DNA from 4 places in the Sphingobacterium sp. BIGb0165 genome. Region 4 is predicted to be linked to each of the others. Evidence: riboswitches for the same ligand, from Rfam matches in the RefSeq annotation. Region 4 holds a riboswitch; each other region holds the start of a gene.

Region 1 (2,209 bases), on a different contig from region 4:
CCTGCATGTATTGTGAAGTATGACACACCCTGTTCGGCCTGCTCGATCAGTGTATCCCGAAATATTTCCCAGGTGAGATCTTCGGCAACACCTTTGACCTTTTCCAGCGCTTGATAGATCGGAACTGTACCTATTGGAACAGGTGAGTTGCGGATAATCCATTCGCGGGTTTCGTGGATATTTTTGCCTGTAGAAAGGTCCATGATCGTGTCAGCACCCCAGCGGCAGGCCCAAACAGCTTTTTCAACCTCTTCTTCAATACTTGAACTCACGGCACTATTACCGATATTGGCATTGATCTTTACCAAAAAATTGCGACCGATAATCATCGGTTCACTTTCCGGATGATTAATATTATTGGGGATAATTGCTCTACCAGCAGCGATCTCCTCACGCACAAACTCTGGCGTAATATATTTTCCGACAGTTCTGGCACCGAAATTTTCGCCCGGATGCTGATGATCCATGCCTGGTGTGCTATCAGCAAGCTGCTCTATCCGTTGATTTTCACGAATGGCAACATACTCCATCTCTGGTGTAATGATACCCTTTCTTGCATAATGTAATTGCGTCACATTTTTACCTGGCGCAGCAACTTTAGGTTTATGGCTGTAAGCAAACCGAAGTTCGTCCAATGTGGTATCTGCCAGACGTTTTTGACCATATTGCGAACTGATGCCTTCAAGTTGTATGACATCCTCGCGGTCAAGGATCCACTGATCACGAAGACGGGGAAGTCCTTTACGGATGTCAATATCTTGTGTTCCATCTGTATATGGGCCAGAAGTGTCATAAATGCTGATGGGCGGGTTGACTTCGATCTGTCCATTGCTCAATTTGGTCGGACTCAATGAAATCTGACGCATGGCCACCTGAATAGGGAAGAGTGTACCGGGAACAAAGACTTTGGTTGAATTTGGAAAGGGGGTTTGTGTGATTTTTTCTGATGTCATGTTAATGGGGAATTAGGTATATTGAATTGAATATGCTCCATACGATATTATCCGCCTTGTGTAGCAGTTATGAGTAGGATATGATCATTGGGTTGTAAAACTGTTGCGGTCCAGTTGTCTTTGGGAACAACGCAGTTGTTGAGGGCCACGGCAATACCTTGGGTTTTACCGGATAGTTCCGTCTGTAAAAGTTCGGCTAGAGAGCTCGGAGCAGGGTCGAAAAATCGGATTTGATGATTGATTGTAAGTTCCATTCCTTTTATTTTTTTGGTAAAACTTTAGGAATGGCTACAACAAGATACAGTAATGTATCTAGAAGATAGCTTACTTTTCCCTACGCCAGTATGATCTGGATCAGGTTATAAGGGTAAAATCTCAGTCCGCATATGCAGACACCCCTAAAGTCGAGACTAATATAGGATTATTTTGATGAATAATCCAAAATATTGCTGTTAATTTTCAGCAACGAGGTAGCAGGACAGTACAGTTTAATTATTTTGATAATAATTGATATATTCGTTTTTAAATCAACTAAAACAATTTAACACTTTTGTATTCCTGTTGAATGCGCGCATTGTCACCTAGAATATGACCTAAATGCTATGATAGGAAATATAAAAAGTTGAACGAAGTATAAACTAAACATGCGAAAAATTTTACTGATGACGATACTGTGTGTAAGCACAATACTGTATGCACAAAAACAAAAAGAATGTCTGCCAATTGAACTACGCTGTGAGCATCTTGTGAATCCATTGGGTGTGGATAAATCAAATCCCCGTTTAAGTTGGCGACTGGCCGATAAACGACAGGGGGCGAAGCAATCTGCTTATCAAATCTTGGTAGACACGGATTCAATAGCATTGGTGAAAAATAAAGCTAACATCTGGAATAGCGGAAAGCAACTGAGCTCGGTTATGTTGATTCAATATAGTGGCACTAGCTTGAAACAGCAGACAAAGTACTATTGGAAAGTTCTTGTCTGGGACAAAAATAGTAATGAAAGTACATCTTCCATCGCCTCATTTGAGACCGGTATGATGGGGATGGAGAACTGGAAGGGAAAATGGATCAGTGATAATCAGGATATTCACGAGCAGGAAGCACCGTATTTCAGAAGAGCATTTAAAACGACCAAACCGATTAAGTCTGCCCGCGCCTATATTGCTGTGGCGGGACTTTACGAACTTTCTATAAACGGCAAAAAAATAGGTGACCATCGTCTGGATCCGATGTATACCCGATTTGATAGACGT
Region 2 (2,209 bases), on a different contig from region 4:
GGTTTTTGGTGAAAAAGATGTGAAATTCCTGAAGACAAGATGGGAAACAATGAACACCCAAACCTTGTTCAAAGGCATGGAATATACCGAAGATGCAACGCTATTGAAGTCATGGATTCCTTTGATGATGGAAGGGCGGGATGCAAGTGAGAAAATCGCTGCAACCAAGATGGATTTAGGTACCGATGTGAATTTCGGTTCATTGACACGTGATTTGATTAATAACCTAGCAAACAAAGAAAATATTTCAATTTCCTTAAACCACGAAGTTGTTGATATCGAACGTGAAGACGATGGCCGTTGGGAAATCGAAGTGAAAGATCTGAAAACAGGGGTAAAGAGAGAGCTAAAAGCGAAGTTTGTGTTTATCGGCGCTGGAGGTCACTCCTTGTTATTGCTGGAGAAATCTGGTATTCCCGAAGCAAAAGGTTATGGTGGATTCCCTGTGGGAGGGCAATGGTTGAGATGCATAAACGAAGAAATTATCAATACGCACCATGCTAAAGTCTATGGTAAAGCATCTGTTGGTGCGCCACCGATGTCTGTACCGCACTTAGATACCCGTTATATCGATGGAAAACAAGCCTTACTTTTCGGTCCTTATGCTGGTTTCTCAACCAAATTCTTGAAGCAAGGTTCTTATTTTGATTTACCTGCATCGATCAAATTATCCAATATCCGTCCGATGTTATCGGCAGGACTTGACAATTTGCCGTTGACCAAATATCTGATCACGGAAGTCATGAAATCTCCTAAAGATAAATTGGAGTCTCTGAAACAATTTATGCCAACAGCTAAATTGGAAGATTGGGTTATTGAGAAAGCCGGTCAACGTGTTCAGGTGATTAAAAAGGATGAGAAGAAAGGTGGAATTTTGGAGTTTGGTACAGAAGTGGTTTCAAGTGCAGACGGTTCTATCGCTGCGCTATTGGGAGCTTCTCCAGGTGCATCAACTTCGGTGGCGATCATGATCAGTCTATTGAAGAAATGTTTCCCTGAGCGTGCTAAATCAGATGAATACCGCAAGAAATTACGCGAGATGATTCCTTCGCATGGCAAAGCATTAAATGATGATGCTGAGCTTTGTAGAGAGACGCGTATCCGTACGCATAAAGCGTTAAAATTAATTGATATAGATTAATTTCAATAAACAATATACTTATGGGGTGCTCGGAAATGACAATGTCATCTGGGCTGAGATTATACCCAATAAAAGCGATTGTACGACCTTGTGCAATCGCTTTTATATACCTGATCCGGATAATGCTGGCGTAGGGATTTTAATTTCAATAAAAACATCCGTTTTTTCCGCTCATAAGTTTATTATGTAATTACACGAACTAATAAACAATTGAATGACTTCTGATACAATTTTCGAGGCTTTTATTCAGCAAATGCAACAAGCCACCATAGCGGAATGGCTGGGGGTATGTTTTGGTATCTTGCAGGTTTGGTTTTCAAGGCAAAATAAATCGATCAATTACCTCTTTGGGATAATAGGAATTATCATATCAGTATATGTATTATTCCATGCAAAATTATATGCAGAAATCTTGTTGCATCTCTATTATCTGGTGATGAGCATCTATGGTTGGATCTATTGGAAATATAGCAGTGATACGATCGTACCGATCAGTCGTAGTACAGCCCGAGATTGGCAGATTGTTGGTTTTATCTGTGTAGTCGGTTTCCTATTGTTCTATTTTGGTCTGGTGCATTTAACTGATTCGGATGTTCCGTTATGGGACTCTTTTGTTTCCTGTACAGCTTGGGCGGGGATGTGGCTATTGGCAAAACGTAAACTTGAAAATTGGATTTTATTGAACATCAGTAACCTGATGGCAATTCCCTTGCTTATACACAAAGGTCTATTCCTTTATGCTGGTTTAACCTTATTTTTATTTGTGATGGCTTTTAGTGGCTATTTTAATTGGCGGAGAATATTAAGTGATGAAAAAAAATATACAACTGACTGATGCAGCTATCGCTGTTCTAAAAGATCAGCAACGTAAAGCAATTCAGCAAAAGAGTTTGTCTGATGAGCAGCTTGAACTGATATACCTGAACAAGTGGTTTAAAATCTGGGTACCACAATCTCTGAATGGCTTGGGGCTGGATCTGGTTGGCGGGCTTTCCCTGTTGAAGGAGCTAGCCTACCAGGATGGCGGATTGGCATGGACGGTAACTTTATGTGCGGGAGCGAATCTTT
Region 3 (2,209 bases), on a different contig from region 4:
ACCAGCCAATTTGAAGACGCTTTCCATATTTTTCCCTTATTTCTATAGGTTGACGATCGTTCTGTCCGACATGTACCCCCCATGCCTCGATTTCAATCGCAATATCCACAGCATCATTGATGATTAAAGGGATTCCGTAACGGTCGGTAATCTGCTTTAGCTTCTTGGCTTTTTCCAGAAACCCTGTCGGCGTTTCGTTCTTTTCGCGTAACTGAATAATATCTACACCACCGATTATGGCTTCTTCGGCAACATGGAGCCAAGATTGTGGGTAGCAGTCCTGTTCGGAGATAACCAGATACAAGGGGTAAGGAAACAGGGGATTAATTGCCATCATGCTTCAAGTTGAGATGCATGCGGATACGCTCTTCATTCAGCAGATAGAGTTCATCATAGAGATTCATCTGTAAGGAACCCGGACCAGCGGATCGCGCTGTAGCCAGCTCACCTGCTAAGCTCAAAAGGGAGACACCGGCGGTCGCTGCTTCAAAAGGATGGTCTGTGACTGCTAAAAATGCACCGATGAGTGCAGTTGCGCTACAGCCAAGTCCGGTAACCTGGGTCATCAAGGGGTGTCCATTGTGCACCTCAGCGGTATGCTGTTCGGACAGGATATAGTCTACCTTTCCGGAGATGCAGATGATAGATCCCAATTGTTCTTGTAATGCTTTACCAAAGCCGATAGCTGCTTTGCTATCTGCGGTGCTGTCTACACCTTTGGTATTGACCTCGTTGAAATTGTAGAGGCTCATGATCTCTGATGCATTTCCCCGTATCACAGTTGGCTTTAACTCCAGGAGGTTTGCCAATAAGTCATTGCGAAAAGCGGATATTCCCGCACCCACAGGATCCAATACCCAAGGGCGGCCAATGTTATTGGCATGTTCCGCTGCAACAAGCATGGACTCGGCGGTAAGTTCACTCAATGTGCCGATGTTAAGTACCAACGACTGGGCAAGATCAACAACCTCGCGCACTTCGGATGGACTGTGAACCATGACTGGGGAAGCTCCAAGAGCAAGGAGCGCATTGGCGGTGCTATTCATCACCACCAAATTCGTAATATTATGTACAAGTGGTTTTTGTCGTCTGACCTGTGCTAACAGATCGATAATTAAATCTTCCATTCCTTTTTGTTCGCTATGTTTGTTGGTGGCTTTGTCAGGAAGAAATGAGACAGATGGGCTGTCCGGTATATTGTAATATACGTAAGCGGTTGCTTTTCCCTACGCCGGTATAAACCGAATCAGGTTCGAAGGGACTATCTCAATTCTATACAGAATACCCCCAAAGCCATATCAAATTTAGACAAAAAAAAGGACTTTTTATAACCAGTGTTTTATTCGGTCCGGGAACAGTAAAAATGACTGCGGGGGCTTAGACTGAAGTAGGGCTTTAGTGACGTAAATTACTGTTTGAGAAATTTGTTTAAATCTTCAGTCTTAGTACCAATATAGTTTATGCTTTCTTCATCAATTTCAAATTTTTTAGTTGTCAAAATTCCATTTTTGTTCAAGTACCCTAATTTGATGTCGACCGAGAAGGGGTAATTAATCTCCTTATACACGTTTGCTTTCTTTTGAAATTTATTGTTATGATAAAACAAAATATCGACACTTCTTTCCGTCGGGGGGAAATCGTATGTAGTATCTAAAAAAGTTTTGTATGATTTTATGTAAACCAATTTGTTGTGACCTATTTTTGAGGAATCAAATTCAATAATTGAATCAATTTTTACGTTTTTTTTCGTTTCCAGGTATTCTTTTCCAGCATTATTTCCAAGCTTCTTTTTTCCGTTAATTTTGTCAAAGAAATCCAACTTGTCAAATTTTTGTTGAATGACAGAATCATTTTTTGACATAGCATGACCTTCATCGAAAACTCCGTTATACCATTTTTCTGGAAAATCGTAGGCTACTAAAAGTGAATCCCCGACTTCGTTGAATTGTTTATCTTCAATACTTGTTTTAATATGCGCATCATCACGGTGTGCATGTTTTGTTGCTTGATTTCCCGAACAGGATACTAAAACTACGATAGAAAATAGTGCAATGTTATTTTTCATCCCTATAAATTATTTGTTCATCAATTATTTTAGATGAAGTTATTATTCATAAATATTTATTTTCAGGTTATTCAGGAGTTCGGTTTACTCGGATCATGCTACCTTCGGCGATTTCATACTTGATCATTTTACTAATGACTACTC
Region 4 (2,209 bases):
CTTTCCCCCAGAATACGATTCCTTTTAAAATGTGTTTCTTACCGTAGTAGCCCCCGTCGATATAAAAAGATTGTAGGTCTGAGGCGCCTCTTTCGATATAGCCATTGCTGCTAATCCTTGATAACCGGGCATTGAAAGCAAACTTGTCGTTGATCAATCCTGTACCTAGCTTCACTGTATTTTTCCAAGTGTTGTAAGATCCAAATGAATTGTTAAGTTCGGTATAGGGTTTTTCGGCTAGAGTATTTGATTGAATATTTAACGAGGCGCCGAAAGAACCAGCGCCATTTGTTGAGGTTCCAATCCCCCGTTGTACTTGAATGCTTTCAGTAGATGATGCGAAATCAGGAAGATTGACAAAGAATGAGCCCATGCTTTCAGCATCATTTAGTGGAATTCCATTAAGAGTTACATTGATGCGCTGGTTGTCAGATCCCCGAATGGTCATGTTTGTATATCCTATGCCGGCTCCTGCATCGGAGTTGACCTGGACAGAAGGTGTTTGATTCAATAGATAGGGGATATCCTGCCCCAGATTATTTCGGGAAATCTCTTCTTTTGAGATATTCTTGAATGTTGTTGGGGCATTCTTTTTAGCTCTGGTAGATACAACGAGTACCTCTTCTGTTCGAATTGTTTTAGGATCAAGTTGGACAGTCAATTCCATATCATGCTCAATATTTAGGTTTTGGGTCCAGGTTTGATATCCTATAAAAGAAACTTGAACAGAATGCTTCCCTTTCTGGATATTATACAATTTGATCAGACCGTCTTTGTCCGATTTGGTTGTAAAAGAAGCCTGTCCATCCAGGGATACAGATGCATTTTGTAGCGGCCTTTGTGTGTTCCTGTCTACGGTCTTAATCGTCAAATTGTGCTGAGCAACAGCAATTTGGATAGAAACAGTAGCTAAAGCGCTACAAATCAAAAATTTGATCATGTTGATGTATTTTGTTTAAGTTAAACAAATCATAGAAAGGGGTCACTATGATCGTTCTATTTAACTAACCTCTCCCTCCGCCAGCATTACCTGGATCAGGTGCACAGAACTTAATCTGTTGGGTATAATCTCAGCCCTTATTTGTGTTTCTGACAAAACAAGGCACCCCTATTCGATGATGCGAATATATACATTAAAATCGAAATGGTATAACATGATGTGTTTTTTGACAAAAGAACAGTCTAGTTAAAAATTTGTTAAAATTTCCTTATGGTTTAAAGTTTTACGTTTAGGCTTGTTTTTGGTATTTATTGTTCTTTTTAGGTACCTTGGCATAGAGTTTTCTACTGTTAGTATGTATTCATATCGGTCAAAAATTTTTAATTACTAATTTGAGAGTGAGGAGATAAAATGTTAAAATATTTAAGCGCAAATTATATTCTACCGATCACTTCAATGCCAATAAAAGATGGTATTGTGGCGGTAGATGAAGAGGGGGTAATTCAGGGTATTTACGACCCCGCATCGTTTACTTTGAATGATAAAGTCAAGATCGAAAGGTATGATGGCGTTATTATTCCAGGTTTTATCAACGCCCATTGCCATCTTGAATTGTCACATATGAAAGGTGTAGTACCCAAAGGTACCGGTCTGCCGAATTTCTTGAGTCAGGTGATGACTTCACGCAGTGCTTCAATGAAGAAAATGGATGATGCAATGGCAAAGGCGGATAAAGAGATGTATGAAAATGGTATTGTAGCTGTCGGCGATCATGTGAATACAGATAACTCTTCTACACTGAAGGAGGAATCGCAAATACTTTATCATACGTTTGTAGAAGTTATTGGTGTTGAGCCTGAGGAAGCTGATTTTAAATTAAAAGAAGCGAAATCGTTGACGCAAGAATTCAGAAATGGCCATGTGTCGATTACGCCACATGCACCTTATTCCTGTTCAAAAGCTCTTTTCAAAAAATTCAAAAAAGCTGTCCCTGAGACGAACATCATTAGTATTCATAATCAGGAGAGTGACGAAGAGAATAAATTGTTTAGATACAAGACAGGTGAGTTCCTGGACTTCTATAAGAGTATCGGAAAAAATGCAGATTCTATTAAAGCGCAAGCCCGGAATTCGATCCAGTCTTATTTACCTTATTTGCCTTATCCGAATAAGTTGTTGTTAGTTCATAACACGTATACTTCATTAAAAGATTTGGATTTTGTGGAGCGTATGGATCGGGACGTTGTGTGGTGTTTGTGTCCAAAAGCA

Evidence for each region. Region 4 has a riboswitch for thiamine pyrophosphate ahead of M2408_RS22240 (TonB-dependent receptor). Riboswitches for the same ligand answer to the same signal wherever they lie in the genome.
Region 1: linked by a shared signal. The riboswitch ahead of thiS (sulfur carrier protein ThiS) and the one ahead of M2408_RS22240 (TonB-dependent receptor) in region 4 are both predicted to bind thiamine pyrophosphate.
Region 2: linked by a shared signal. The riboswitch ahead of pnuC (nicotinamide riboside transporter PnuC) and the one ahead of M2408_RS22240 (TonB-dependent receptor) in region 4 are both predicted to bind thiamine pyrophosphate.
Region 3: linked by a shared signal. The riboswitch ahead of thiM (hydroxyethylthiazole kinase) and the one ahead of M2408_RS22240 (TonB-dependent receptor) in region 4 are both predicted to bind thiamine pyrophosphate.

What each region holds. Positions count from the first base shown of each region.
Region 1 is NZ_JANUEB010000001.1:287,928-290,136, forward strand. It holds gene thiC (phosphomethylpyrimidine synthase ThiC) at 1-953, opposite strand, end outside; gene thiS (sulfur carrier protein ThiS) at 1,001-1,207, opposite strand; TPP riboswitch at 1,268-1,363, opposite strand; gene M2408_RS01230 (alpha-L-rhamnosidase) at 1,598-2,209, shown strand, end outside.
Region 2 is NZ_JANUEB010000003.1:351,908-354,116, forward strand. It holds gene M2408_RS08015 (malate:quinone oxidoreductase) at 1-1,141, shown strand, start outside; TPP riboswitch at 1,153-1,295, shown strand; gene pnuC (nicotinamide riboside transporter PnuC) at 1,356-1,976, shown strand; gene M2408_RS08025 (acyl-CoA dehydrogenase) at 1,951-2,209, shown strand, end outside.
Region 3 is NZ_JANUEB010000005.1:408,316-410,524, forward strand. It holds gene thiE (thiamine phosphate synthase) at 1-337, opposite strand, end outside; gene thiM (hydroxyethylthiazole kinase) at 324-1,127, opposite strand; TPP riboswitch at 1,207-1,299, opposite strand; gene M2408_RS13680 (hypothetical protein) at 1,409-2,065, opposite strand.
Region 4 is NZ_JANUEB010000010.1:166,633-168,841, forward strand. It holds gene M2408_RS22240 (TonB-dependent receptor) at 1-940, opposite strand, end outside; TPP riboswitch at 995-1,120, opposite strand; gene M2408_RS22245 (amidohydrolase family protein) at 1,352-2,209, shown strand, end outside.